DNA from 2 places in the Arthrobacter tumbae genome. Region 2 is predicted to be linked to the other one. Evidence: predicted binding sites of a transcription regulator. Region 2 holds the regulator's gene; the other holds the start of a gene.

Region 1 (14,966 bases), 780 kb from region 2:
CGCGGCAAGCCGATCAAGCACGTCATGCTTGTTCCCCTGGGCGAGAATGCCTTCCTGCTGGAGCTCGACCAGTTCCTGCAGGCGCAGGAGGTGGAATTGTGAGCACCACGGGCGAGAAAAACACAGCGAGGTTCGGCCATACGGAATTGCCCGAGGAACAGCAGCAGGCCCTGCGCAAGGCGATCAAGTGGGAATGGATCACCATAATTTTCCTGGCCGTCTCCACTTTCCTGGTGTATCTGGTGCTGGGTAATTCACAGGCCATGAAGGCCGCGTGGATCGAAGACCTGCTGTCCTTCCTTCCGCCGATCTCGTTTCTCGTTGCGACGCGGGTGATTCGTCGTCGTCCGTCCGAGTCCCACCCCTATGGCTACCATCGTGCGGTCGGTGTGGCGCACCTGGTGGCGGCGGTAGCGCTGGTGGTGATGGGTGCGTACCTCATCGTCGATTCCGGAATCGGACTTGTCACCGCCGAGCACCCGACAATCGGTGGGGTCACGCTTTTCGGGAGCACCTTCTGGTTGGGATGGCTGATGGTACTCGCCATGCTGCTGACCGCCGGTCCCCCAGTGGTCCTCGGAATCATCAAAATGAAGCTCGCCAGGACGCTTCACGACAAGGTTCTCTACGCCGACGCGGACATGAACAAGGCTGACTGGATGACGGCGCTCTCCGCGGCGGTAGGCGTTCTGGGCATCGGCGTGGGCCTGTGGTGGGCGGACTCGGTGGCAGCGCTCCTCATTTCCACGAGCATCCTGCACGACGGGCTCAAGAATCTGCGGGGAGCGATCGGAGGTCTGACTGACACCCGTGCCCGAACCTACGATGATTCCGAGCCGGACCCCGTCGGTGACCGGATCGACTCCTATCTCCGGAGCCTGGGTTGGGTTCGGGAAGCCAGATCGAGGGTGCGTGATGAGGGGCACGTGTTCCACGTCGAATCGTTCGTGGTACCGCGGACGTGGCCGCGGGCAACGCTGAGAAGGATCGAGAAGGCCCGGGATGCGTGCGTGGACATGGACTGGAAAGTACAGGACATGGTGATCGTGCCGGTTGCGGAACTGCCCGAGGAGTTCCTGCCGGGCATGACCAGGGGTGGCTCGGAGTACCGCTGACAACACGAAGAGGGTGGCAGTCTCTGGCGACCGCCACCCTCCCTGTCTGTGCTTGCCTACTTTTTTGCGGGCTTCACCACGTTGGCCGTGGCGGTCATGTTCTCCGCATCGACCATCCAGGCGTACTGCTCCAGCTTCTCGATGAATCCATGGAGGATGTCCGCGGTGGTGGGATCTTCCTCGTCCACCTGGTCATGAACCTCTCGCATCCGGCCGACGGCCGTTTCAAGCATGGCAACCACCATGGAAACGGTGTCCTTGGTATCCACCAGACCGGACGGGAACTCGTTCAGTGAGGTTCCCTTGGCGACGACGGCGCTGCGTCCGTCCGGCACTGCGTGCAAGGCACGCATGCGCTCGGCCATCTGGTCCGCGAAAAGGCGCGCATCCTCGATGATCTCGTCGAGTTGCAGGTGCATGTCGCGGAAGTTCTTGCCGACGACGTTCCAATGGGCCTGCTTGCCCTGCAAGTGCAACTCCACCAGATCAACCAGCACAGCCTGCATGTTGTCGGTCAGGGTCTTTGACGCCTTCATAGTTCCTCCACTCGTGACGGAAATCCGGCCGCTTTTCGCCGCCAGCATCAGCTTCAGCCTAGCGCTGCGCTTTCCACCAGATCCAGTTGCCGGGAAAACTCTAAGTAAACTTAGCATTGTGTTGATCCGGAATGAACCGTGGGTTAGCGTGGCGATCAAGCGGTCAGTTCATCCGTGATGTTCCACGAAAAGTTTCAGCAAAACCAGGAGGAACAGACAATGACAACAGTCCAGGAATTCATCGACGTTTCAGTGCCGGTGTCCACCGCCTACAACCAGTGGACGCAGTTCGAAACCTTTCCCGAGTTCATGGGGGGAGTGGAGTCGATCACGCAGATCTCCGATACACACAACCACTGGGTGACCAAGATCGGGGGAGTTGAGCGTGAGTTCGATACGGAGATCACCGAACAGCACCCCGACGAGCGGATCGCGTGGAAGAGTACCGACGGAAAGTCCCATGCCGGCGTCGTGACCTTTCACAGGCTGGACGACACCACCACGCGCGTCACCGTCCAGCTGGACTGGGATCCGGACAGTTTCACCGAGAAGATCGGTGCAGCGGTGGGTGCCGATGATCGGCAGGTGAAGTCCGACCTTGCGCGCTTCAAGGAGTTCATTGAGAACACCGGCAACGAAACCGGCTCCTGGCGGGGTGATGTGGACGCTCCCGGTTCCGGTTCGGCTACAGCGGGCCGGACACCCGATCCGCTGGCCGGAGGAGCAGGCCTTGCCGATCCGTCACTGGATGATCCGGAGTCGGGCGGGCCTCGAGCCGCCAATCCGGCCTAGGAAGTGTGCACAGGGAGGGTCCTCATTTAGGGAGGGCCTTCCTCAGTTAAGGGCTAACGCGATGAAGGCGTCACTGCTCGACGCTGATCGTGCTGATCGCCTCGGTTGCCCGTTCCGACAGGCTCTCGGAGATGGGCGCACTGCCTGCGGCTTCGGCCGCTGCCTGCTGCCCCTCGTCGCTGACCACGAAGGAACCGAAAGTCTTGACCAGGTCTGCGGTTTGCTGGTCCTCGTAGGTGGAGCAGAAGATGTGGTAGGAAACCAGCACCAGCGGGTAGGCGCCGGGGGCTGTAGTTTTCCGGTCCAGGTTCAGGGCGATGTCGAATTCGGCGCGGCCCTCCACCGGTTCAGCCACGTCGACGGCGGCAGCGGCCGCTTCCGGGCTGACTGCTACGTACTCATCACCCACCAGCAGTTTTGCCCTGCCGAGTGGAGGCCCGACGGCGGAATCGTCCGCGTAGGTGACCGCTCCTTCGGTGCTGGTAACAGTGCTGACGACGCCGGCATTGCCTTTGGCGTTCTCCCCAGACAAACCGGAGGGAAAGGTGCCGTCGGCCTCGTTGGTCCAGATGTCCGGGACCACGGCATGGAGATAGTCGGTGAAATTCTCCGTTGTCCCTGAGTCATCGGAGCGGCTCACCGGAGTGATGCGGGTGTCGGGAAGAGCGACGCCCTCGTTCTGGCTGGCAATCGCGGGGTCGTTCCAGCGCGTGATTTCTCCGCGGAAGATGCGGGCAATCGTCTCCGCGTCGAGGTTCAGCTCTTCGATTCCGGGCAGGTTGAAGGCGATGCTGATCGGCGCCACGTAAGCCGGGATGTTGAACGCACCCTCCGGCCCGCACACTTCCCGCGACTCCTCGAGCTCCTCCTCGCTGAGGTAGGCATCCGATCCGGCGAAATCCACGGCTCCGGCCAGAAGGGCACCGCGCCCTGCCCCGGACCCGTCCGGGGAATACTGCACACGGACGTCTGGATGCATCGTTGCAAACTCCGCCTGCCAGGCATTCATGGCCGGTCCCTGTGCCGAGGATCCTGCGCCGGTGATGGTCCCGCTCAGGGTAGAGGTGGCGTTCTGCGCCGCGGCTTCCTGCTCCGGCCCCAGCGGATAGTCCGAACCGCAGGATGCAACAGTGAGGCCGGCGGTACAGCTCAGGGCGATGGTCAGCACGCGACGAAAAATCACACACCCACGATACAGGTGAATACTGGGTGAACCCTTGTTGAATGAACAGCCCCGGCTGCACTGCCCGGCAGACAGCTGCGCTCTACGCGTCCCACCCCGCTCACTGGACGAGCACGTTTTCGATGCCGTTGGTAAACGCCCTGATCAATTCCGGGGACGGTGGGAGCACCTGGGTAAGCAGGACTGCGGCCGTTTCCTGTTCGGGCCATGAGTACCAAAGCGTGCCTAGACCGCCGCCCCATCCGTAACGCGGGGCCCGCACGGCGGGATCGTAGCCCGGACCAGTTATCTGGAGACCGTAGCCCCAGCCGCCACCGTCGAGGAAAATCTGAGCTGACGGCCCGGTACGCTGTTCCGCGCTGAGCCGGTCCGTCGTCATTGCCTCAATAATGTCCCTGCTGAGGACCCCTTCATCGCCCTTCCTCAAAAGTGCTCCGGCGAAGCGCAGCAGATCCGTCGCGGTCGAGACGAGCCCATTCCGCGCATCAGGGAAAGCCGGCCTCCGTTCCCAACGGCTGTCGGGAGCCGTGTCGAACAGGGACAGCCCGGAACTGTCGGCAACGAAGGCCGGCGGAAGCCGTTTCGGCTGGGCGATGAACGCGGTGTCGTGCATTCCCAAGGGATTGAAGAGCCGCCGTCTGAGGAGGACCTCAAGAGGAAGTGCGGTGGCGCGGGCGAGCAGGACTCCGAGCACGGCGTAGGCGAGTTCATACCGCCATACCGTGCCGGGTTGTTCAAGCAGCGGCAACTCGGCGAAGCGCTTGATCCACTCGTCTGGGGTGAGCGAAACGGCCGGATCTGGTGGACCGATGCCAAGGTCGGCGTCCGCCGCGGCCCTTAAGGCCGGGCATTCGCTTTCGAAGACGAACCCGAAGCCCAGCCGCATGGTCAGCAAATCCTCGACCGTGATGGGGCGCGCGGCTGGCACCGTGTCGTTCAAGGGGCTGTCCAGTCGTCGCAGTACCCGGCGATCGGCCAGTTCAGGCAGGAAGCGATCAACCGGCTCGTCAAGGGCAAACAGCCCGTCTGCTGCGAGCAGCAGAGTCACAGCCGCCACCATCGGTTTTGTGTTCGAGCTGATCCGCATCAAGCTATCCGCGGCCATTGGAGTTACACCGCTAGGTTCGGTGCAACCAGTGGCCTCGATCGACATTCCACCCCCGTCCAACACTCCGACAATAGCGCCCGGGACGCCGTCACCGACGTACTGGCTGATCGCACCGAGCACAGTTCCTGCCATCATCCCGCATCGCCTACGGCGCCTGCAGGTCGCGTGTGGCGGGGCCTTCGAGCCGCACCCCGTCGTGGCTGAAGCGGGATCCGTGGAGCGGGCAGTCCCACGATTGTTCGGCGTCGTTCCAGCTCAACACTCCGCCGAGGTGGGGGCAGACAGCTGAGACCCGGTGAGTCACACCGGCGATCTGGCAGATACCCACCGGACGTGCACCTTCCCGCACGATTACACCCTGCCCCTCGTCCGGCCGGGCGTGGGAGGTTCGCGCCAGCCCGCCCAGCCAGCCGGTGACCATCTCGACGCCGACGCCGGCGTTGGCCTTTGCGGTGCTGAGCGCGTCCTGCTTGCCTACCCGGGTTTTGTACAGTTCCTTCGCCCACGGCATGTGCCCGCCGAGGATTTCAGCTGACAGAGCCAGCCCTGCAGCCACCCCGTTGGTGAAGCCCCACTTGTTGAAACCGGTCGCCGCGTAGATGGATTGGCCACCGACGGGCATCTTGCCGACATAGGGAACCGACGACGCCGGCTGGTAGTCCTGTGCGGACCAGCTGAACGCTGCCTGCGCGGTGGGGAAGTGCTCCTGGGTCCAGCGGATGATGTCGTCGACGAGGGACTGCGTGTGCGCCTGGCGCCCCACGGTATGCCCATTGCCGCCCACAATCAGGTACGGACGCCCCTCGACCGTGGCATTGCGCAGCGTGCGTGAGGGAGAGTCCACCGAAAGGTACATGCCCTGTGGAATTTCATCCTGCACCGTGAAAGCGACCGCATAGGAACGGTGCGGTTGCAGGACCGAGAAATGCCCGCCGCGGTCCAGGATAGGCGTTCCCGTGGCGAGGATGACGTTGGCCGCCGAGATCTCGCCCAGCGAGGTCTGGATGGTGCTCCGTTCGCCCTTGGTGCTGCCTGCCTTCACGCCGGTGACCCGAACGCCCTCAACCAACTGACCGGAGTGCTTGCGCAGATCTGCTGCGAGTGCGGCAAGGACTTGCATGGGATGCACCTGTGCCTGGCCGGCCACGCGCAGCGTACGGGTCACCGGGAACGGGAGCTCGGAGGAGTTCTCAAGGACGGCGTTGAGTCCCGAAGTGGCACATGCGTCGCGTTCCTCACTCAGAAGGCGGGCGCCGTCGTCAGTGATGGCGTAATTGAGGCCGTCCCGGATGTCATAGCTGACGCTGTTCTCATCGCAGAACCGGAGCAGCCAGCTTTGGCCCTCACGGTTCCCGGTGACATAGTGGCGGGCCAGGTCCGCTCCGTGGTGTCTGATGATCGACGACAGCTGCGTGCCCTGCAGCAGGGAGACTTTCGCCGTGCTGTTCCCGGTGGTCACTGCACCAACCGTGCGGGCCTCCAGGACTGCGACCCGCTGGCCGGACCGCGCGAGCAGCGTGGCAGTGGTCAAACCGGTGATGCCGGCGCCGACCACCACGGAGTCGTACTGGCCGTCGTCCTGGAAGACGTCAGCGGGAATGCGCGGTGATGATTCAAGCCAGAGGGACTTCACGGCCAGTTCTCCTTTTGTAGTGCGGTTGGTTACCAGTCCAGTTCGATGTGGGTGTTGTTGGAAAGGGTTTCCGGCGCGGTGCCGAGATAGATCACGTCACCGGTGTTTTCGTCGCGCAGGAACGTGTGGAAAGTCCCGGGGGTGAGGCTGCCGGCAATCGGCGGGAAGCCCTGTTCGGCGGAGACCCGGCCCTGGAAGCCGGCGGCGGGAAGGCCGCCATCGTCCACAATGAACCAGTCCCACACCGCGCCGGTCGACAGGTCGACCGCGAGAATCGTGCCGGAGGGCCATCCCGCGTCCGGGCCCCGGTCTGAGCCCGGGATCTGGCGCGCGGCCGAGCGGTCGTACCCGGCAAGGAAGTCTCCTGTGTCAGCACGCACCAGGCCCACCCGCAGCGGCAGCCCCGGTGTTCCGGGCGAGAGCGCCGTCGTGTCCCACCATCCGCTGTAAGCGGTCCGCAGGGGAAACACATCACCCGGTTCAACGGTGACCGGCAGCGGCTGGAAGTAGGGTGGTGTCGGCGCTGCGGCCGCCTCCGCACTGCAGCCTGGAAGAACGACGACGGCGAGCAACGCCGTTACGCCCGGCAGAGTCGTCCGCACGGTGATCACCTCCGTGGCCTCAACGCTAGACCTCACCGGCGCACGCCTCAAGGACAATTCATACGTAAGCTGTCAATTGGATTGCACGGAACCTTCGCAGGGAGGAAGAACATGACGGCTGCACTGCTCATCATCGATATGCAGAAGGCATTTTTTGAAGACGCTTCTCTGGGCAAGCAGCAGGACTCCCTGGTTGCGGCCTGCAACTCAGCTATCGCGGATGCGCGCGAAGCCGGCATTGCCGTCTATCTGATCCGCACGGAGCACCAGCGGGACAAGTCAACCTGGACGGTGAGCATGCTCGACGATGAGCAGGGGTTCCTTTTCAGCGGCACTGAGCAAGCGGAATTTGTTGACGGTCTCAGTGCCGGGGGTCTTCCTGAATTGGTGAAGACGCGTGACAGCGCCTTCTTCGGGACCGACCTGCTTCAGCGCCTGCGTAACCTCAACGTGGATACGGTTGTCCTTGCTGGGGTTTCAACACACAACTGCGTGGCGCAGACCGGTGCGGACGCGTATGCGAACAACCTGCGCGTGGTGTATGCCGAGGAAGCGGTCGCCTCGACCAATGATCAATACGCGCAGAACGTGCTGGGCGTGCTCAGGGACGAGTATCGCCAGCAAGCTCTAGGAGCGAGCGGGATCCGGCAGTTGTTCTCGAAGCAGTCTGCCAGGCAGTCACCGGATCAGACTCCGATGCTGTAGCCGTCTTCGCGGTGGAACAACCGGCGACCCGCGCCGTCATCGGAACGGATCCAGACTACGGAGGCGTCATCGGCGTGATCCTCGAGTACACCGGAGAACTGGTCTCCGGAAGGGTGCCGAAGGGTTATCTGCTGGCCGCGCTTGAGTGCTGAGAAGTCGGCGAGCGAGGAGTGCTGTGAGGTCATGGGAAAGGCCCTTCCTGAAGTGTGACTGACGCCACACTATGGGCCGTTCCTGAATGTTTGGTGAATATGAACTGGGTGATTACCTGACGGTTAGGCAAAGGTTATCGAATAGATAGCTAAGCACGCTTTCTATTCCGCCGAGCCTATGGCACGCTGGCATTACAAATGGCGGGACATATTGTCCACAACTCGCAGGATCACGCGCCGGAGCCCGCCAGTCCGGCCACTTTAGAGGGGATAGTGCAATGGCATCAACACATTCAGGATCGGGTGTTGGCACCCGGACAAACATTCAGAAGGCCGCACTCGCGGTGGGCGTGGTGTTCCTCCTGGTCGGAGTGCTGGGTTTCATTCCCGGTATTACCAGCAATTACGACACGCTTCAGTTCGCTGGTCCCGAGTCTGAGGCACAGTTGCTTGGTCTGTTCCAGGTTTCCATTCTGCATAACATCGTCCACCTGCTGTTTGGCGTCGCGGGCGTCGCGATGGCGAAGACGGCAACCGGCGCTTACAACTTCCTGTTGTGGGGCGGCGTTATCTACGCGGTGCTCTTCATCTACGGGCTCATCATCCCGAGTGATTCCGCAGCGAACTTCGTTCCGCTCGATGCTGCGGACAACATCCTTCACCTTGGTCTGGCGATCGGCATGATCGGGCTGGCGCTCGCACTGCGGGACAAGCACCGCACCGTTCGGGATCGGTAGTCGCGGCTCCAAGAAGCTATAGACAAACAGAACGACGACGACGGGCCGCAACCCGCCGTCGTCGTTCTGTTTCTGGTGTGTGTAGCTTTCTGCGAACGGTTTAGGATTCCACTGCCCGGTCGGTCCGCACCGGCTGGGCGTCCTCGCCGGAGACCACCTCGATCTTGCGGGGCCTTGCGCGCTCACTGACCGGGATGGTCACGCTGAGGACGCCGTTTTCGTAGCGCGCCGAGATGGCATCGAGGTCGATACCCTGCCCGAGGTTCAGTTGCCGTAGGAAGGATCCGCTCTCACGCTCGCGGGTCAGCCACTTGACGCCCTCGGCGTTGCGCAGGGTGCGCTCGGCGCGGATGGTCAACAGCTGGCCGTCGACGTCGATGTCAACAGATCCCGGATCGATGCCCGGGAGGTCAGCGCTCAGGATGTAGTGGTCGCCCTCGCGGTACAGGTCCATCGGCATCAGCCGCAGACCTTGGCGCGGATCCAGAAGTGCGCCGGCCACGCGGTCCAGTTCACGGAATGGGTCGAATTTCATTGCCATGATGGTTCACTCCCTATGAGTCGATAATCTTCACTATTAGGGTTGAGTGCGGTTCGCTCAACCTGACAAGAGATTAGCACTCGCATTAGTGGAGTGCTAACCGTTTTTGTTCGCTGAAAACGAACTTTTGAAGGCACAAAAAAGCCCGCCCCGCGTGATGCGGGACGGGCTGTCACGGTGCCTGCGCGGGGCCTCGATCCCCGGGCCTTCCGCGTGTGAAGCGGATGCTCTACCAGACTGAGCTACACAGGCGAATAGTTCCCAGTCAGTTTAGGTCATGGGTGGACGGATCATGCAAACGCGAAGGCCGGTAGATATTCAGGCAAACACTAAGTAGCCTGACTATTTCAGGCTGTTCCAGACGAGATATCCACTTCTCGAAGTCAGCGAAGGAGATTGGTCATGGACGATGAGGACATTCTGGCGCGGATCCAGGCGCTGGTAGACAAGGAACACGAGCTGCGGGATTCACCCTCGGGTGACGATGCTCCAGGCGACGACCGCCGGAGCAGGCTTCGGCGGGTAGAGGAACAACTCGACCAGTGCTGGGACCTGCTGCGTCAGCGGCGGGCCAAGGAAGACGCAGGAGAAAGCCCCCAGGAGGCGGAGCCGCGGCCCATCGACCAGGTTGAGGGCTACCGCCAGTAAGTACACGACTCTATGGAAGGAACACCTATGGACGACCTCAAAGCTTTTGCATTGATCTGTACCCTCACCCCTTCGCCCGACGCCTCGAGCAGTGATGTCATGGCCAACCACATCCTCGGCAAGCTGCAGGAGCAGGGAGTGACGACGTCGTCGGCCCGGGTAGTCGACCACAACGTCGCCCCTGGTGTGCAGATCGACATGGGAAACGGGGATGAGTGGCCGCAGCTCCGTCAGCAGATCCTCGATGCGGACATCTTCCTCCTGTGCGCACCTATCTGGGTGGGCCACATGAGCAGCCTGGGACAGCGGGTATTCGAACGGCTGGACGCCGACCTCTCCTCGACTGACGATGAGGGCCGCCCCATCATGTACAACAAGGTTGCCCTGACGGCTGTGGTCGGGAACGAGGACGGCGCCCACCACGTCACTGCCGAGATGCATCAGGGCCTGAACGACATCGGATTCACCGTCGCTGCGCAAGGTGGCGTCTACTGGGTCGGGGAAGCAATGCAGACTGTGGACTTCAAGGATCTGGACAAGGTGCCTGACCCGGTTGCCTCGACGATCTCCGGTATGACCGCAAATGCTGTCCACCTCGCAAAGTCGCTCAAGGTGGCCCCCTACCCAGCTCCCTAGCATTGAGTTTGCAGGACACGCCCCGAAAGGGGTCCCAAAAGGGGTGTGTCCTGCTCATTCGGTGAAGTCAGCAGAAAATAGGCAACATGGTGAAAGACGACGACGGCGGTGACGCCCGCCGGCGCGAACTCGGCGACAGTTCCGAGCCGGTTGAGGATGAAATCGAGGAATCGTTCGACCGCACTGTGGATGAAGGCGCACAGCGCTTGCACAGAACGTTCCCGGACGTCCTGATCACCGGGCTGTTCGGCGGCTTTGAAATAGGCATTGGTGTCATGGCCTACCTGGCTGTCCTCCACGAGACAGACAACCACCTGCTTGCGGGCATTGCCTTCAGTGCCGGTCTCATCGCGCTGCTGCTTGCCAAGAGTGAGCTGTTCACTGAAGGATTCCTCGTTCCCATTGCCGCGGTAACGGCCAAGCAGGCCACTGTCGGACAGCTCGGAAAACTGTGGGGCGGCACACTGTTCGCCAACCTCGTAGGGGGCTGGCTCTTCATGATGCTGGTGATGACGGCCTTTCCCCAGTGGACCGAAACGATCACCACGTCTGCCGAACATTACGCGAACGCAGAGTTGAGTTGGCAGACTGCGTGCCTTGCGCTGCTCGGTGGAAGCACCATCACACTGATGACCCGCATGCAGCACGGGACGGAGGCCATGAGCGGCAAGCTGGCGGCCGCCGTCGTTGGTGGTTTCCTGCTGTCCGGGCTGCAGCTCTTCCACTCCATTCTGGACTCGCTGCTGATCTTCGGTGCCATTCAGACCGGAGCCGACATCAGCTATCTGGACTGGCTGGGCTGGTTCAGCTACACGGTGGTACTCAACGTCATCGGCGGCATACTGCTGGTAACGGCATTGAGGCTCGTTCGCGACCGGAAGCTCGTGGAACGTGAGCGGGAGGAAGCCCCGGCAGACCCCAAGGCCCCAGGCAGCGCTCCCGGCTAGTGGCGGCGGGCCAGCCAACCCAGCGTCAGTGTGCCCATGGTCCGGCGGAAACCGCTGTCACCCTCAGCCAGCTCCAGCGCGGCCCACACCATCAGGCACGCGGTGCTCGCGGCCGACAGCGCCTGCCGGTTCTTCTCGTCCAGTGCCATCATCGAACCGATACCCAGCAGTGCCCACCCCACGATGGGGGCATTGGGCCGCTTTGCCAGGGTCTGCTGTCCGAAGTCGTTCCTGATGAATCCCATTACGCGCCTTTCTTCGATGCTGATTTAGCGGGCTTGCTGGCTCCCGAGGAGCCCTTTTTCTCCCGGTTCTTTTCCACGCTCCGGCGGAGGGCCTCCATGAGGTCGAGGACATTTCCGCCCTCTTCTTCCCCGGTCTCGCCGAAGGTCTCGTCAGTGTCCAGGGCCTCACCCTTCTCGAGTTTCGCCTCGATGAGCGTGCGCAGCTGTTCCTGGTAGTCGTCCTTGAAATTCTCGGGATCAAAATCCGAGGAGAACGACTCAACAAGGGCCGCTGACATCTCCTTCTCCTTGGCGGAGATGCGCACCTTCTCATCGAGCGACGGGAACGTGGCCTCACGCACCTCGTCCTGCCACAGGAGGGTCTGGATCATCAGGACATCCCCGCGTACCCGCAGCGCCGCCAGCCGCGACTTCTGCCGCAGCGAGAACTGCACGATCGCCGTCCGGTCCGTCTCCTCGAGCGTGCGCCGGAGCAGCACATACGCCTTCGTTGATTTGGAGTCGGGCTCAAGGTAGTAGGCGCGGTCGAGCATGATCGGATCGATCTGGTCGCTGGGAACAAACTCGACCACCTCGATCTCGCGGCTCTTTTCCACCGGAAGGGACGCAAGGTCTTCGCTCGTGAGCACAACGGTGCGCTCGCCGTCGTCGTACGCCTTGTCAATGTTCTTGTACTCGACGATCTCGCCGCAGATCTCACAGCGCCGCTGGTAGCGGATGCGGCCGCCGTCCTTGTCATGGACCTGATGGAGGCTGATGTCGTGGTCCTCGGTGGCGCTGTAGACCTTGACCGGCACGTTGACCAGCCCAAACGCTACTGCGCCTTTCCAGATGGCTCTCATGTTCCTAGTGAACCAGTGTTGCCCGTGCCGGTCTACGATTGCTTAGGTGAACTCCGAACCGATGGTTACCAAAACGCTTGCCGATGGAGAACCTGCCCTGTGGTTCGAGATGCGCTTCAACGCGCCGGCCCGGGTGCTGTGGAAGCATTTGGTCGATCCCGCGAAGCTCAAGTACTGGTTCCCGTGCGAGCTGGACATCCTGCCGCGTCCCGGCGCGGTGGTCACCTTCACGTTCCCCAGCCAGCGACCCATGGAGGGCACGGTCCTGGAGGCGGAAAAGCCGCGGCTGCTCGCTTACACCTGGGATGAGGAAGTTTTGCGCTGGGAAATCGAGGACGACGACGACGGCGGCAGCCTGCTCACCCTCACCAACACCCTGGCGGAGGGTCAGGACATCGCCCGCTCGGCGGCCGGCTGGCACCTGACGCTCATGGGCCTGGACGACTACCTGAATGAACGGTCCCTCGGGCAGGACCCGGCACTCTGGGATCAGTACGTGGCTCGGTATGAGGACCAGCTCGGCGCCTGAGCCACTGGCGTAATCGCCGCATCCCTACAAGACTGGGCAAATGGCGACGGGCAGCGCACAGCAGACGGTTACCGTCGATGGGCGCCGCCTGAAACTGACCAGCCTCGAACGCGTGATGTATCCGGAAACGGGAACCACGAAGGCTGACGTGCTGGCCTATTACGCCGCCGTCGCCGACTGTCTGATTCCGCATGCACGCAACCGCCCGGTTACCCGCAAACGGTGGGTCAACGGCGTCGGCACCGAGGATTCACCGGGCGAAGTGTTCTTCCAGAAGAACCTCGACAAGTCGGCGCCGTCGTGGATCGAGCGCCACGGGATCGAGCACAGCGACCACACCAACGTGTATCCGATGCTCAATGACCTCGCCACCCTGACGTGGCTGGGGCAGATCTCCGCCCTCGAGATCCACGTTCCGCAGTGGCAGTTCGGCACGGGCGGGGAGCTCAATAACCCGGACCGGATGGTGTTGGACCTTGATCCGGGGCCCGGTGCTTCCCTTCCCGAATGTGCCGAGGTGGCGCGGCTCGCCCGGGAGATCCTGAACGACATGGGCCTGGATCCGCGTCCGGTGACGAGTGGGTCAAAGGGGATCCATCTGTACGCGGCGCTGGACCGGAAACAGACCTCGGATCAGGTATCCGCCGTCGCGAAGGAACTGGCTCGTATCCTCGAGGCTGATCACCCGGAGCTGGTGGTCAGCGATATGAAGAAGTCCTTGCGCGGCGGGAAGGTGCTCCTGGACTGGAGCCAGAACCACCGGAACAAGACCACCATCACGCCGTACTCGCTTCGGGGGAAGGCCCGCCCCATGGTCGCGGCGCCGCGCACCTGGGAAGAACTCGACGATCCGGACCTGGCCCACGTCGACTACGAACAGGTGATTCAGCGCATCCACGAGCACGGCGACCTGTTGGCCGACATGGATCGCGGGCAGGCTGACGTTGAGGCAATCTCCCCGAACTCACAGCACGACGACGACGGCCGGGACCGGCTGCACACCTACCGTTCCATGCGGGACGCCTCGAAGACGCCGGAACCCGTCCCGGATGTGGTGGGGGAGCCGGGCGGAAACAGCTTCGTCATTCAGGAACACCACGCGCGGCGGCTGCACTATGACTTCCGGCTGGAGCGCGACGGGGTCCTGGTTTCCTGGGCCATCCCCAAGGGACCGCCGACGTCCACGGGCGAGAACCACCTCGCCGTCCAGACCGAGGACCATCCGCTGGATTACGGCTCCTTCGAGGGAACTATCCCCAAGGGCGAGTACGGGGGAGGCGAGGTCTACATCTGGGACTCGGGGACGTACGATGCCGAGAAATGGCGGCCGGGAAAGGAAGTCATCTGCACGCTGCAGGGCCGGAAGGACGGCGGCCTGGCCAAGGGAGGCAACGCGGTTCGGCGGTTCGCCCTCATCCACACCGGCGGCGCGACAGACTCGGCTGAGAAGAACTGGCTCATCCACCTGATGAAGGAGCAGCCCGGCCAGCCGTCACCGCCGGCGTTCCTACCGCGGGCCGCTGAGGACCTGCCCATGCCGAAACCGATGCTGGCCACAACGGGAGCTCCGGGACTGTTGCGCTCCGAGGAAGACTGGGCGTTCGAGATGAAGTGGGACGGCATCCGCGCGGTGGCCACCGTGACGCCGGAGGGAACCCGCCTGCTGAGCCGCAACGGGAATGACCTGACCAAGGCGTACCCGGAGCTGGCTGATCTCGGCAGCTACGTCAACGCGGAGCAGGCGGTGCTTGACGGCGAGATCGTTGCCATCAACAAGGCCGGCCGTCCGGACTTCGGCTTGCTGCAGGGGCGCATGAACCTGACCAAGCAGTCGGACATCGAAGCGGCCCGGAGACGGACGCCGGTTCACTTCCTGCTGTTCGACCTGCTGCATCTGGACGGCAACTCGCTTCTGGACCTTGGGTACTCCCAGCGCCGCGAGGTACTTGAGCAGGCGGTGGACGCACCCGACGACGGCCACATCCAGGTGCCGCCCGCCCTCGACGCGACGCTCG
Region 2 (14,966 bases):
CGTCTTCGCGCTTGCGACGTCAATCCTGCTCGTCTATGCCTTTGCGTTGTGGGGCTGGATCGAGCTGAGCGGGCAGAGCCAAGGGATCCTGTCGATCCTGGTCATCGGCGCGGCAACGGACTATGCACTGCTGCTGGTTGCCCGCTACCGGGAGGCACTCACCGAGTTCAGCTCGAAGTGGGATGCCATGAAGGTTGCCTACCGGGCCTCGGTGGAACCGATCATCGCCTCCGGCGCCACGGTGATCCTCGCGCTGCTGTGCCTTCTGTTCTCCGACCTCAACTCGAACCGCAGCCTTGGCCCCATTGCCGCGATCGGCATTGTCTTCTCCCTGCTGGCCGCGCTGACCCTCCTGCCCGCGTTCCTCCTGCTTTTCGGCCGAAGCGCGTTCTGGCCCCTGCGGCCCAAGGCCGGTACCCATCCGGCCGGTGTCCACGGTCGCAACGTCACCGGTCTCGAAGGATTGCGCGGTATCTGGAAGCGGGTCGGCGGACTGATCTCGCGGTTTTCCCGACCCGTCTGGATCGTTTCCTTGCTGGTGCTTGTGGCTGGTTCGCTTGGGCTTCTTCAACTCCAGGCCTCGGGTGTGCCGCAGTCTTCACTGATCCTGACACCGTCCAACGCGGTGGACGGCCAGGATGCGCTGGCCCGCCACTTCAACGCCGGTGCCGGCAGTCCGCTGACCATCATCGCGCCGGAAGGGCAGGAAGATGCCGTGCTCGACGTCCTTGAAGGACAGGAGGGCGTCGCCGAGGCGACCGTTGTCACTGAGGGGGCGGGCGCCGTCGTCGTCCGCGATGGCAACGTGCTGGTCAGGGCCACGCTCGGCTACCAGGCCGACTCCGCGGAGGCGGAGGAACTGGTCAAGCAGCTGCGCACCGACCTGGACGCGGTGAGCCCCGAGGTGCTGGTGGGCGGAGTGACCGCCGTTGCCCTCGATACCAACGAGACCGCACAGGCGGACCTGACGAAGATCATCCCCATCGTCCTGGTGGTGATCCTTGTGGTCCTCATGCTGCTGCTGCGGTCCGTCCTGGCGCCGCTGCTGCTCATCGGCTCGGTGGTGTTGTCCTACGCGACTGCGCTCGGTGTCTCAGCGCTCGTGTTCAACAACCTGCTCGGGTTCGACGGCGCGGACGCCTCTGTTCCGCTCTTCGGCTTCGTGTTCCTGGTGGCGCTCGGCGTTGACTACAACATCTTCCTGATGACACGCGTGCGGGAGGAGTCGCTGCGCATCGGAACGCGGCCCGGAATCCTTCGCGGACTCGGTGTCACAGGCGGCGTCATCACCTCCGCGGGCGTTGTGCTGGCGGCTACGTTCGCGGCCCTGGGCGTCATTCCCATCCTGTTCCTTGCGCAGATCGCCTTCATCGTGGCGTTCGGCGTGCTGCTCGACACCGTGATTGTGAGGTCGCTGCTGGTTCCGGCGCTGGCGTATGACATCGGGCCGAAGATCTGGTGGCCTTCGAAAATGGCCAAGCACGACGGCGGCGCGGCGACTGGTGGCGGTGCTCACAGGGCAGACACTCCCAGCGAAACGCCCGATTCAGTGGGAACGTCTAGACATTCCCACTGAATCCACTGATCCGATGGGACAGCACGAAAGAGGACCGAGCCGCTGGATTTCCGGGAACTGGGGGCATCGTCGTCGCGCTCTGATCTTGAATTGAGCGATATCGACTCAAGTCTGGTTTGACACATGAATGATGCTGAGTACAGTTGAGTGCAGAACGCTCAATCTGGGCGGAATCCCGAATTTCTGGTTGATGGCCACAGGGCCGCCGACTCGCTGAAAGGAAATACGCATGTCACGTGCAGTAGGTATTGACCTCGGAACCACCAATTCCGTCGTTTCCGTGCTCGAAGGTGGCGAGCCCACCGTCATCGCCAACGCGGAAGGCGCCCGCACCACGCCGTCCACTGTCGCTTTCTCCAAGAGCGGCGAAGTTCTGGTCGGCGAGATCGCCAAGCGCCAGGCTGTCAACAACATCGACCGCACCATCGCCTCCGTCAAGCGCCACATGGGGACCGACTGGACCAAACAGATCGATGACAAGACCTACACACCGCAGGAAATCTCCGCGCGTATTCTGCAGAAGCTGAAGACCGACGCCGAGAGCTACCTGGGTGAAAAGGTGACGGACGCCGTCGTCACCGTTCCCGCCTACTTCAATGACGCCGAGCGTCAGGCCACCAAGGAGGCCGGCGAAATCGCAGGCCTCAACGTCCTGCGGATTGTGAACGAGCCCACCGCTGCAGCGCTCGCCTACGGCCTGGACAAGGGCAAGGAAGATGAGCTTATCCTGGTTTTCGACCTCGGTGGCGGTACGTTCGACGTCTCGCTCCTCGAAGTCGGCAAGGACGAGGATGACTTCTCCACCATCCAGGTCCGGTCCACCTCCGGCGACAACCGCCTTGGTGGCGATGACTGGGATCAGCGCGTCGTTGACTTCCTCCTCGCGCAGGCAAAGGCGAAGGGTGCAGACCTGTCCAAGGACAAGATCGCGTTGCAGCGTCTGAAGGAAGCCGCTGAGCAGGCCAAGAAGGAACTGTCCTCAGCCAGCTCGACGAACATCTCCCTGCAGTATCTCTCCGTCACCCCTGACGGCCCGGTGCACCTGGACGAGCACCTCAGCCGGGCAAAGTTCCAGGACCTCACCAAGGACCTGCTGGACCGCACCAAGAAGCCGTTCAACGACGTCATCAAGGAAGCCGGCATCAAGGTCGCCGACATCGATCACATCGTGCTTGTCGGCGGTTCCACCCGCATGCCGGCCGTCTCCGAACTGGTCAAGGAACTTGCCGGCGGCAAGGAGCCCAACAAGGGCGTCAACCCGGATGAGGTCGTTGCAGTCGGTGCAGCCCTGCAGGCAGGTGTGCTGAAGGGCGAGCGCAAGGACGTTCTCCTCATTGACGTCACCCCGCTGTCCCTCGGCATCGAGACGAAGGGCGGTGTGATGACCCACCTGATCGAGCGCAACACGGCCATTCCCACCAAGCGAAGCGAAACCTTCACCACCGCGGATGACAACCAGCCCTCCGTTGCCATCCAGGTCTTCCAGGGCGAGCGCGAGTTCACCCGGGACAACAAGCCGCTGGGTACCTTCGAGCTCACGGGTATTGCCCCCGCGCCGCGCGGTGTACCGCAGGTCGAGGTGACCTTCGACATCGACGCCAACGGCATTGTGCACGTGTCCGCCAAGGACAAGGGCACCGGCACCGAACAGTCGATGACCATCACCGGTGGTTCCTCGCTCTCCAAGGAAGACATCGACCGCATGGTCCGCGACGCCGAGGAGCACGCTGCCGAAGACAAGCAGCGCCGCGAGGCAGCTGACACCCGCAATGGCGCCGAGCAACTGGCCTACTCAACCGACAAGCTGATTGCCGATAACTCGGACAAGCTGCCGGAAGAGGTCAAGACCGAGGTTCAGGCCGACGTCGACGCCCTCAAGAAGGCCCTGGAAACCCAGGACAATGATGATGAGGTGAAGGCCGCCTTCGAGAAGCTCCAGGCTTCGCAGAGCAAGCTCGGCGAAGCAATCTACGCCCAGGCACAGCAGGAAGGCGCCACCGGTCCCGGTGCTGCCCCCAGCGGTGAGCCGAGCGAAGACGGCACCAAGGCTGACGACGAGGACATCGTTGACGCCGAGGTCGTTGACGAAGACGAGAAGAAGTAACCATGCCTCACCACGGAAACGAAGAAGAGCACCAGGAGCCCGTCAGTTTCCGGGACAACCGGAAGATCGACCCGGAAACCGGCGAGGTCCGTGGGCAGCAGGACGGCACTGCCGGCACTGAGGACACTGGATCGGCACCCTCAGCGGGCGCCGGTCAGGAGCCCGAAGCTGCCGCTGATGGGCCCGACGCGTTGGCTCAGGCAGAAGCCATCCTCAATGAGGCCGGCGAGGAAGTCCCAGCGGCTTCCACCGATGGCGAGGCTGAACTCCGGAACGATCTCCTCCGCCTGCAGGCGGAGTACATCAACTACCGCAAGCGTGTGGAGCGTGACCGGGATGTCGCACGGGACATGGCGGTGATCGGGGTCCTGAACTCGCTGATGCCGGTTCTCGACGACATCGACGCCGCGCGGCAGCATGGGGACCTCGCGGATGGGCCCTTCGCGGCAATCTCCGCCAAGCTGGAGAATGCGCTGAAGACCTACGGTCTGTCCCGCATCGACGAGACCGGAGTGGAGTTCGACCCGAACATCCATGAAGCCCTCATCCAGCAGCCGAGCGCCGACGTCCAGTTCGACAGCGTCAGCCAAATCCTCCGCGTGGGTTACAGGAAGAACGACCGCGTGCTGCGTGCCGCGCAGGTAATTGTTGCTGTTCCCGAGTAGCTGAGCTCGCCATCCCCTCCGCACGGAGGGGATGGCGGCAAGGCTTCCACGAATCGGCAACCTGAAAATTTTTAGAAGGGAGGGGTCAGATGGCTAGTCAGGATTGGGTCGACAAGGACTTCTACAAGATTCTTGGTGTGCCCAAGGACGCCTCCGACGCCGACATCAAGAAGGCTTACCGGAAGCTCGCGCGCAAACACCACCCGGACCAGAACCAGAGCACCGGCGGCTCGGACAAGATGTTCAAGGACATTTCCGAGGCCTATTCGGTGCTGTCCGACCCCGAGGAACGCCAGCAGTATGACGCAGTCCGAGCCATGGGAAGCGGGGCCCGCTTCACCGCGGGCGGTCCCGGCGGACCAGCCGGGGGCGCCGGCTTCGACGACGTCTTCGGGAACCTCTTCGGCCAGTCGGCGGAGCGTCAGCGCAGCGGGGGCTTCGGCGGCGGCACCAACCTGCCACCGGAGTTCGCCGACCTGTTCGGCGGTGGAGGCGGCTACTCGTCCGGCGGCGGTTTTCCGGGCTACCAGGCACCGCCCCGCAAGGGCGCGGACCGCACCGCCAGCACCACTATCTCCTTCGCAGGATCCATCCGCGGAACCACCATCGGCCTGCGTGAACCGTCGGGCGAAGTCATTGACGTCCGCATCCCCGCCGGCATCCGCGACGGCCAGAAAGTGCGTGTCCGCGGAAAGGGCCAGAGCGGGCCCGTGGGCAACGGCGATCTCATGGTCACCGTGAATGTGAAACCACACTCCTTCTTCCATCGCGACGGCGACAACATCCGGGTGCATGTGCCGGTCACCTTCCCGGAAGCAACGCTCGGAGCCCAGGTGGAGGTGCCCACCTTGGACGGCGAAAAGGTCACGGTCAAGGTCCCGGCGGGCACTCCCTCGGGCAGGACTCTGCGCGTCAAAGGCCGCGGCGTGAAGACATCGAAGGTAACGGGCGATCTCCTGGTGACTATCGACATCGTTGTTCCGCAGAATCTGAACAAGGACGCCGCAGCCGCCGTCGAGGCATTCTCGAACGCTACGAAGGATGCGGATCCGCGCAACAACCTGGCCGAGAAGGCACGGCTCTAGGGTGTGGGAAAGCTAGGCAGCGGAAGGGGAGCAACACATGACTGTTGACATCAACATGCCGATCTATGTCATCTCCGTCGCGGCGGAGCTCGCGGACATGCATCCCCAGACACTGCGCCAATACGACCGGTTGGGCCTCGTTATCCCCAGCAGGGCGTCCGGGCGTGCCCGCCGCTACTCACAGCGCGATGTCAACGTCCTGCGTGAGGTGCAGCGGCTCTCCCAGGAGGGGGTGTCGCTGGAGGGCATCCGGCGCATCCTTGAGCTGGAGAACCAGGTGCTTGCACTTCAGCACCGCGTCAGTGAGCTGACGGATGAGCTCGCCCAGCGCCGGAGGTCGGAGACGACCCGTGTCTTCGCTGCCGGTCTGGCTGGCGAGACCGTCACCCTCGCCCGCGGCCAGCGTCCCCGCCCGCGCAGCCAGGCGCTGATGATCTGGCGCGGAGACCCAACCCGCTGACATCTCTGATGCCTCCCACGTGGCGCAACCTGCAATTCCACGGCACACTTGTATACATGCCTGATTCAGAGTTCGCTGACGCCACGGAATTCCTGCTGGAGGGTGTTCTTCAGCTCATCCTCTTCGGTGGAGCTGTGCTGGGAATCCTCGCGATCGGCGCTGCAACCGGAACCTGGCTGATCGTGCGCCGCATCCGCCGCTCAGGAGTCCTCCGTCGCCGGATCGAGCGGGGCTCCAGCCGGCTGCGGTCATTTTCCACGGACGCTTCGGCACGGGAACTCGCAAGGCTCCGGCTCCAGCTGGAGCGATCCACTGAGGCCACGCGCCGTTCAGTTGCCGCCGCCATCGCGCACGGGTCCGCGGCCGGGGATCTGGCCGCAACGGCTGATGACCTCACCCGGGCAGAAGCGGTGCTCTGCGAGCGCATAGCACTGGCTGAGCGGGAGCCCCACCGGGCACTGCGGGAGGATCTCGCGCGCAGTATCGGCGAGCAGGTCAACTCCCTCTGCGAACTGTCGGCCCAGTTGCGTCGCACCCTGCTTGAGGTGCACCAGGAAACCGGCAGCAGGCAACTGGAACGCGCCACCTCCCGCCTCACCATGGAGATCGGCGCGCTTAAGACCTGGAACGCCGCGTACGGCACCGGCACCCGGAGGGCATAGCGCCAGTGTCCGTCCGACGCCGCATCTCACGCATCATCGCCTCGCGCCGAAACGCAGTCGAACCGGGTGATCCGATCGCCGCGCTTGGTGATTCGCAGCGGCAACAGGAGGAAAACCTCGACCGCGCGCGCCGCAGCGTCGCTGACCTCGCCGCCGTCCGCCATCGCGTGGACACCCTTGCCCGGCAGGCAGCCGCGGATCTCGATGCGTGCAACCGCGAAGCGGAACGGGCGGTCGCGAACAACAATGACGACGCCGCCCGGTCGGCATTGCGCCATGCCCTGGAGATTCAGAAGAGACTCGAAACCCTGACCCGCCAACGCGACGACGTCGATCAGCAGTTCCGCTCGCTGGAGTCAGATCTGTACCGGCTCGAAACCTCCCTGCAGGACAACGCCGTCCGTTACGAATCACTCAGGGCGCAGCACGGTGCAACGCAGGCAGCGTTGAATGTTCAGGGTGCGGTCTCGTCCTCAGCAGGCAACAGCATGGAAACCGCCCGTGCTGCCCGCGAGGCGGAGCAGGCTGCCCGGCAACTGAGGCACCAGCAGGCTGCGCAGGAAGAACTCGCCTGGTCAGACCCGACCTCCGGGAAGCTCGAAGAGGCCTTCGATGAGCTGGAAGCCCGTGAGGCCGCCGAGCAGGATCTCCGCCAGTTGAAGGGGCGGGTGCAGGGCAACCGCCCGGGGTCCGCCTGACAGCCCGGGCACTCCGAGGGAACCGTCAGGGCCGGTTGCTAGGCTCGGGCAATGGATGAGCTCAATGGCAACGGAATCAGCGGCAAACACTTCCTGGTGGTCGGCGCAACAGGTGAACTCGGTTCGCGCATTGCGGGGGAGCTGAAGTCCAGAGGAGCGGAAGTGACGCTCAGCGGCAGGGACCAGGAGAAGCTCGGTGTACTTGCCGGCCAGCTTGGCGCCCATTCCATCGCCGCTGACCTCACGCTGCCGGGCGGCCCGGCCGGAATCGTTGATGCGCTCGGGGACCAACCGTTGGACGGCGTGGTGTACGCAGCGGGCGTCGTCGCGTTCGGCGCTCTGGCAGAGCTCGACGACGACACCCTGGATGAGCTGCTCCTCACCAACTTCGTGGGTTACGCCCGGCTTCTGCGGGCGGTGGTTCCACGCCTGAACAAGGGCGGGCAGGTCGTTCAGATCAGTGCCGTCGTGGCCGAGAGTCCCACCGCCGGCATGGCAGCGTATTCGGCGAGCAAAGCTGCCCTCAGCGCCTTCGGCAAGGCAGCGGCACTCGAGCTGCGCCGTAGTAACGTCCGCGTGCTGGACGTGCGTCCGCCCCATACCGAGACCGGCCTGGCTACCCGTCCCATCGATGGCCAGGCACCCCGCCTGCCGCAGGGCAAGGACCCGGATGCGGTGGCCCGGCGGATTGTGGATGCGATGGCTGCGGGGGAGCGGGACCTGCCGTCGTCGTCGTTCGACTGAGCGGGAACGGGCACGCAAGCGAGGTCAGCGGAAGCGGCGACCCTGGTCGCGCCGCGCCGCCCAGAGGGCTGTCGCTCCCAGCACCAGCAACCAGGCCAGCAGGCAGACGACGGTGGTCGGGTGCAGCCCCTCGCCAGTCAGCGCGAAGACAGACAAATCCCGCGCGGCACGCGAAGGCAGGAACAGCGAGAGCGTGTTGAGCCACTCAGGGAACATCAGTGGCGGAAGCATCATGCCGCCCGCAAAGGCCAGCGGGAAGAACACCACCTGCGTCACCGCGACGGCTACCTTGGAGGTGCACAGGTGCCCGATGAACAGCCCGAGCGCCAGGAACGGCAGCCCGCACAACAGCCACACCCCTACAGCAAAGGGAACCCTCCACCAGGGCAGGTCGCCGCTGGTGAAGGCGTCCGGCGCTGAGGTGAGCAGGGCGCCGAGGATCAGGACCGGCAGCAGTGACATGAACGCGAACAGCATCCCGGTCACCGCCCGTGCCAGGATTCCGGGCAGCGGTCCCGCCGGGAGGGAGCGGACGTAACTGCTCCACGGATTGGCGCGGTCCTCGGCCACGCCTACTCCGTAGTTGAACAGGAACGCGCTCATCACGCCGAAGACGCCGAGCTGCGCTATCGATGCGAGCGAGGCCATCGGATTGGCCGTCACCGCCGACTGCGGCACCACGAAAAACATCAGCACCAGCGCCGGAAAAACCACCGACGAGATCACCGCGACCGGGATGCGCAGCTGCTCTAGGAGCTGCGCCCTCGTATGCGTGCGGATCAGTGAAAGCTGAGACGGAGCAGTGTGAGCTGTGGCGGCGTTGCGTCCTGTGGGCGGGTTGTGTGCTGTGGCGGTGCTCATTGCTTCTCCTTGGCGGTGAGGGAAAGAAAGGCTTCTTCGAGGGTGGCGCCATGGACTTCAAGCTGCGCGAACGCCAGCCCGCCGTGAACCAGTTCGCGGACCGTGGCGTCGGCGTCCTGGGTCACCACCGTGGTGCGTCCGGTGTCAGCTACCGTGACGTCCACCGTGCCGGGAAGGGACAGGAACGACGACGGCGGCAGATCCGTTGCGAAGGACACCTTGCTGACTGCCACGCGGCTGCGGATGTCATCCACGGTCCCGTCAGCGATCACTGTTCCCCGGTCGATGACCACCACCCGGCTGGAGAGCGCTTGGATCTCCTCGAGGTAGTGGCTGGTGATGAGCAGCGTGCCGCCGGAACTGCGGTAGGTGCGCAGCTGGCTCCAGAGGGTCTCGCGCGCGTCCACATCCAGGCCGGTGGTCGGTTCGTCGAGGATGACCAGCTCCGGTCTTCCCACAAGGGCCAGCGCTACGAGCAGGCGCCGCTGCTGACCGCCGGACAGACCGCCGCACTGCTTCCGTTCCGCCTCCACGAGGCCGAAATCCTTCAGGAGCTGCGCGGCAGGAATCGGGTGCGCGTAGTGCCCCGCGACGAACTGAACGGCTTCACGGACGGTCAGGTTCTGCGGAACAGCAGTCGCCTGCGGAGTGATGCCGAGCCGCAGGCGGGTGCGTGGATGGGACGGGTCATCTCCGAAAAGCCGGACGGTTCCCGAGTCCGGACGCCGGAGCCCTGACAGCAGGCCGATGAGGGTTGACTTGCCGGCACCGTTCGGCCCCAGCAGCCCCACAGACTCAGCCGGATGGATCTGCAGGCTCACTCCCGTGAGTGCAGCAGTCTTGCCAAAGGATTTGGTGACAGCTTCCGCGGAGGCGAGCGGCGCCGTCGTACCCTGCCGGCGCTGCGCGAGGGTTGCTGGTGAGGTCATGATTTCTCCGTAAGTTCGGTGGTGAGGAGTTGGTGTAGTGCCAGGCGGTAGGCGGCGTAGGCGGCGGTTCCCGCCGGAGTGATGGCCACATAGGTTGCCGGTGTGCGGCCCTCGATGGTCTTGGAAACGGTGATATAGCCGGCGTCTTCAAGCTTGCGCAGGTGGGTTGAGAGGTTACCGGCGGTCATGTCGAGGATCTTCTGCAGCTTGGTGAAGGCGATGCGGTTGCGCTCGCCGACTTCGTTCAGTGTGGTGATGGCCCGTAGCCGTGACTCGGCATGGATGACCGGGTCAAGCTCGGGCATGCGAGTGCCCCCGGCGCTGACGCAATGCCTGCACAGCGGCGCCCACAAAGAATCCGCCGGAGCCGAAGATGAAGAACACGGTGAGGAAGTGCTCCGGCCCGGCGACGATCGACGCGATGTCCACCACGAGGAACCACACGCCCATGACGACCTGCACCACGTCGTTGAAGGTGGTTCCGCCCGTGATGTACAGCAGGCCGACAATCAGGATGGCGATGCCGTTGATCAGCATGCCGCGGAGCCAGAAGTCATCCACTGCCATCCCGATCGTGCCACCCAGTGCGCCCATCACGATGAACCCCAGGATCCAGGCGAGCGCATAGAAGCCGCCGGTGAAGGATGAGTGGCCACGGATTCCGCGGCTTTGACGGCCGAAGATCACGATGGTCACCGCTACACCGGCGGCAACGAGGAGGCCGAAGAGCGTGAGCGCGGTTTCGGGTTCGAGGGGAATCCAGCCGTTGCGGGAACCGTGGAGCGTACCGAAACCAAGGAACCACGTGAGTGCCCAGAGGAGATACACCCAGGCACCGTTGCCGCGCAGTTCCCGGCGGGCACGCTTTTCTGCGGCCGAAACCACGTTGAGTGCGGTGTTCAGGTCCAGGGGGCGTTCGTCGTCGAACCGGTTGGAGCCGTCGGGAACCTTCTTGTGTGAGTTCACACAAACTACTTTGCAGTACAAACCAGTTTGCTGCAAGAGGTCAGGTCGAAATCCATCGTCACAGGATGCAGACGAAGGGTCAGGTGTGGATACGCTTCCCTCCATGGCGATTGAACCGGATACCAAAGACTGGACCTGGGTGCTGGAGCGTCCCTGCCCGCAGTGCGGCTTCGATGCGGCGGACTATCCGTCGGGAAGCATCGCGGAAAAACACAGGCTGGACCTGCCGCGGTGGCGGGAAGCGCTCGGTCGGGCTGACGTGCGGGACCGTCCGGATGAGGGCACCTGGTCAACGCTTGAGTATGCCGCGCACGTCCGGGACGTCTATGTCCTGTTCACCGAGCGCACGGAACTGATGCTGGCGCAGGAAGACCCGATCTTCGAGAACTGGGACCAGGACCGCACTGCCCGGGAGAAGAACTACGCCGACGAGGATCCGGCCCGGGTAGCCGACGAGCTGGCGGCAGCGGGGGAGACCTATACAGCGCTGCTGGACTCGGTCCCGGACTGGCACCGGGTGGGGCGGCGCAGCAACGGTTCGCGTTTCACCGTCGAGACCCTCGCCCAGTACGGACTGCACGACGTCGTCCATCACCTTTCCGACGTCCGCGGCTGACGATTCCTCGCAGGTTCGCGCCGCCGATGTGCGTGTCGAAGCCGAACACGCCGCGGTAGGTGCCGGGTTAGGGTGGAACCTGCACGGAATCGTCCGCGGCCTACCGTCAGCGCTGACCGTCCGCGGCTGACTAAACCCTGCGGTACGCCAGGTCGAAGATCGAGCGGCCGGCGTCGTGAGCCTTGTTCTCGAAGCTCGTCAGGATGCGGCCGTCGAACCGGGGGGCCCAGCCACCGATCGAGTCTTCGCCCTCGTTCCGCGAAGCCGTCCCGGCTGGTTCGCGCCCTTCCCGGCGGGGCGTGCCGCCGACCTCGTGCTCCACACCGCTGGCCCAGACCAAGGTGAGCGGGCTGTCGGAGCCGGCGCGCTCGCCGTCGTGCAGGTTCTCGAAAAGAGGTGAGTCATCGGCGGAGGCGCGCATCTGCACGGCGTAGTCAGACCAGTCGGTGGCGAGGCGCAGGATGCCGCCCGGTGCCAGCACGCGCCCGGCGAGTGCAAGAAAGGAGTCCTTGACCAGCCGGCGCTTGTGATGGCGGGTCTTGTGCCAGGGATCGGGAAAGAAGACCCACAGTTCAGCAACCGAGGCGGGGCGGATCATGGTGGCCAGCGCCTCGGCCGCATTCACCTGGGCAATGCGCACATTCGTGAGACCGCCCTGATCGATACGCAGCAGGGTCTGGGCGAGTCCCGGCTTGTACACCTCGAGCGCGAGGAAATTGCGGTCGGGATCGGCCGTCGCGGCGGCCGCTACCGCTTCACCGAGTCCTGACCCGACCTCCACCACCAGCGGGGCGTCGCGCCCGAAGGAGGCAGCGGCGTCGTACTCCCAGGCAGGGTCCACGGACGTGTCCGCTGCAGTGTTGCGGGGCACGTCCACCACCAGGCCCTCAGACAATTCAGCCCAGGCATCACGACGGCGGCCCTGGAGGCGGTTGCCTCGGCGGACGAAAGAGACGGGTTGGGTGGAGAAGGGCTGGGGTTCAGGGCGCGTGCTCATCGGTACAAGCGTAGCGAGGCGTGCAAAGCGGGCGGTGCCGCTGGGTGGTGTTGCTGGATGGTGCCGCTGGATCAGGCGCCGGCCAACTCGGCGATCCGCGCCATGGCCAGCTGCGCATAGAGCGCGGTGCCGTCAGCGAGGATGCTGTCATCGAAGGCCGCGTAGGGAGAGTGGTTGAACGCGGTACCTGCCGGGTCCACGCCGGGTTGAACCGCGGACAGGAAGACGAAGCTCCCGGGCACGGCCGCAAGCACGCGGGAGAAATCCTCGGAGCCGCTGAGCGGGTTCACCATCTGCGTGTACCGCTCGTCGCCGAACAGGTCGCGGACGTGCTTCTCGATGTTCGAGGTTTCGCCCGCGTCGGTCACGGTCAGCGGGTACTCCGTTTCATACTCGACCGTCGCGTGGAGACCGTGCGCCTCGGCGATGCCGTTTACGAGCCGGGGGATGGCCGTGCGCATCAGTTCCCGGTTCTGCTCGGAGAACGTCCGGATCGTCGCTTCGATGCGTGCGGATTCGGGGATGACGTTGCGCTTGGTTCCGGCGTGCAGCAGACCGACAGTGAGTACCGCTGGGTCGAACATGTCGAACTGGCGGGTGATCATCGTCTGGAGGCTGGTCACGATCTCCGCCGCAACGGTCACGGGATCCTTCGCGCGGTGGGGCGCTGACCCGTGACCGCCGGCACCGTGGACGGTCACGTACAGCCCATCCGACGCTGACATCAGCGTGCCCGGCCTGCTGGCGAAGAGGCCGTTCGGCAGCAGCGAGGACACCACATGAATGCCGTATGCCGCATCCGGCCGTCGCCCGGCGGCCTCAAGAACGCCCTCCCGGATCATCACGCCCGCGCCGTCGAAACCTTCTTCGCCGGGCTGGAACATCAGAACGACGTCGCCGGCCAGTTGGTCACGCCGGTCGGCAAGGATCCGCGCGGCTCCGGCGAGCATTGCGGTATGCAGGTCGTGTCCACAGGCGTGCATCGCGCCATCGATGTGGGACGCGTAGGGCGCACCGGTCTGCTCCTGTACCGGAAGCGCATCCATGTCACCGCGCAGCAGCACCACCGGCTTCCGGGAGGCCGACGACGGCGCCGTTCCGCGCAGCACGGCTGTCACCGACGTCGTATCCTTGCCGATGCTCACCTCGTAGGGGAGCCCATCGAGCGCTTCCAGCACCTTTTCCTGCGTCCGCGGGAGGTGCAGCCCGATCTCCGGCTCCTGATGCAGCCGGTGGCGCAACTGCGTCACCTCCCCGGAAAGGTCTGCAGCATGGGCGCGGATTGCGGCGGCGGTAGGCAAGGTTCCTCCTGGAGGTGGTGAGGTTTTCGGTGGGGCGGGCATGGTGGGCTTGCTCACACAGACCCCATCCTCACCAACCGCCGTCAGGAGCGCAACCGGACCACTGATAGACTTGACCCACTTGCTTGCGGTACCTGGAGCTTGTTCCCGGAGATTTTCGGGTTCCTTCAGCCGCAGCCTGCGTCGATGAACGCATTCTTTTGTCCCGCGCTATCTCCCAAAATCGTGAGAGCGGTTGACACTGTCTGACTTTCCTTCGGCGGACTCTGGGCACCAACCGGTGCGCAGGGAAGATGAGAAGAAAGTTCGTGTACTTTACATGACTACCTTTGCTGCGCTTGGCGTGCCCACAGCGCTGGTCCGTTCCCTCACCGAGCAGGGAATCACCGAACCGTTCCCCATTCAGGTCAAGACCCTCCCCGACACCCTCGCGGGTCGGGATGTTCTCGGCCGCGGCCGCACCGGCTCGGGTAAGACCCTGGCGTTCGCGCTGCCGATGGTCTCACGCCTGGCCGAACGCGAGGCAGCTTACCGCCGCAAGCCCGGACGCCCGCTGGCGCTTATTCTTGCTCCCACCCGGGAACTCGCCACGCAGATCAACGCCACCGTTGAGCCCCTTGCCGGCGAGCTGGGCCTGAACACCACCGTCATCTACGGCGGCGTGTCCCAGGCACGCCAGGAGAAGGCGCTGCGTGCCGGCGTCGACATCGTCATTGCCTGCCCCGGCCGGCTCGAAGACCTAATGCGCCAGAAGCTGGTCACGCTCGAGTCGGTCGAAATCACCGTGCTCGACGAGGCCGACCACATGGCTGACCTCGGCTTCCTTCCCGTCGTCAAGCGGATCCTCGACACCACGCCCACCGAGGGCCAGCGCATGCTGTTCTCGGCCACGCTGGACAACGGCGTGGACAAGGTCGTGCAGCGCTACCTCTCCAACCCGTTGACGCACTCCGTGGACACCACGCAGGCTTCGGTCACCACGATGGAGCACCACGTGCTGCTGATCGGCGACCAGACCCAGAAGAAGCAGCTCATCGTGCAGCTCGCTTCCGGCAAGGGCAAGCGCGTGCTCTTCATGCGCACCAAGCACCACGCACGCAAGCTTGCCAAGACCCTGACCGACGCCGGCATCCCCGCTGTCGATCTGCACGGCAACCTGTCCCAGAATGCGCGTGACCGCAACCTTGCCGAGTTCTCCACCGGAGACGTCCGGGTTCTCGTTGCCACCGACGTCGCAGCCCGCGGCGTCCACGTGGATGACGTCGAGCTCGTGGTCCACGTTGATCCGCCCACGGAGCACAA

The links. The regulator HspR, encoded in region 2, represses chaperone genes until heat shock. The targets are predictions, from matches to a motif close to AAGTTGAGTCNNNNNGACTCAACTT.
Region 1: JOD47_RS08015 (Hsp20/alpha crystallin family protein) is a predicted target of HspR. The motif match lies at 9,144-9,168, and genes of this name have one in related genera.

Annotation. Positions count from the first base shown of each region.
Region 1 is NZ_JAFBCC010000001.1:1,665,035-1,680,000, forward strand. It holds gene JOD47_RS07960 (transporter substrate-binding domain-containing protein) at 1-102, shown strand, start outside; gene JOD47_RS07965 (cation diffusion facilitator family transporter) at 99-1,115, shown strand; gene JOD47_RS07970 (Dps family protein) at 1,172-1,651, opposite strand; partial or broken gene JOD47_RS07975 (SRPBCC family protein) at 1,871-2,320, shown strand; gene pstS (phosphate ABC transporter substrate-binding protein PstS) at 2,514-3,626, opposite strand; gene JOD47_RS07985 (serine hydrolase domain-containing protein) at 3,727-4,869, opposite strand; gene JOD47_RS07990 (FAD-dependent oxidoreductase) at 4,880-6,367, opposite strand; gene JOD47_RS07995 (hypothetical protein) at 6,397-7,005, opposite strand; gene JOD47_RS08000 (cysteine hydrolase family protein) at 7,081-7,674, shown strand; gene JOD47_RS08005 (hypothetical protein) at 7,656-7,859, opposite strand; gene JOD47_RS08010 (DUF4383 domain-containing protein) at 8,105-8,563, shown strand; gene JOD47_RS08015 (Hsp20/alpha crystallin family protein) at 8,664-9,104, opposite strand; tRNA gene JOD47_RS08020 (tRNA-Val) at 9,283-9,356, opposite strand; gene JOD47_RS08025 (DUF2630 family protein) at 9,507-9,752, shown strand; gene JOD47_RS08030 (flavodoxin family protein) at 9,780-10,388, shown strand; gene JOD47_RS08035 (formate/nitrite transporter family protein) at 10,475-11,335, shown strand; gene JOD47_RS08040 (hypothetical protein) at 11,332-11,580, opposite strand; gene ku (non-homologous end joining protein Ku) at 11,580-12,422, opposite strand; gene JOD47_RS08050 (SRPBCC domain-containing protein) at 12,469-12,951, shown strand; gene JOD47_RS08055 (ATP-dependent DNA ligase) at 12,992-14,966, shown strand, end outside.
Region 2 is NZ_JAFBCC010000001.1:889,248-904,213, reverse strand. It holds gene JOD47_RS04305 (MMPL family transporter) at 1-1,576, shown strand, start outside; gene dnaK (molecular chaperone DnaK) at 1,806-3,680, shown strand; gene JOD47_RS04295 (nucleotide exchange factor GrpE) at 3,683-4,345, shown strand; gene JOD47_RS04290 (DnaJ C-terminal domain-containing protein) at 4,435-5,430, shown strand; gene JOD47_RS04285 (heat shock protein transcriptional repressor HspR) at 5,468-5,890, shown strand; gene JOD47_RS04280 (hypothetical protein) at 5,947-6,552, shown strand; gene JOD47_RS04275 (PspA/IM30 family protein) at 6,558-7,250, shown strand; gene JOD47_RS04270 (SDR family NAD(P)-dependent oxidoreductase) at 7,302-7,994, shown strand; gene JOD47_RS04265 (ABC transporter permease) at 8,019-8,855, opposite strand; gene JOD47_RS04260 (ABC transporter ATP-binding protein) at 8,852-9,784, opposite strand; gene JOD47_RS04255 (transcriptional regulator) at 9,781-10,089, opposite strand; gene JOD47_RS04250 (hypothetical protein) at 10,076-10,750, opposite strand; gene JOD47_RS04245 (DinB family protein) at 10,854-11,366, shown strand; gene trmB (tRNA (guanosine(46)-N7)-methyltransferase TrmB) at 11,497-12,363, opposite strand; gene JOD47_RS04235 (M20 metallopeptidase family protein) at 12,435-13,706, opposite strand; gene JOD47_RS04230 (DEAD/DEAH box helicase) at 13,984-14,966, shown strand, end outside.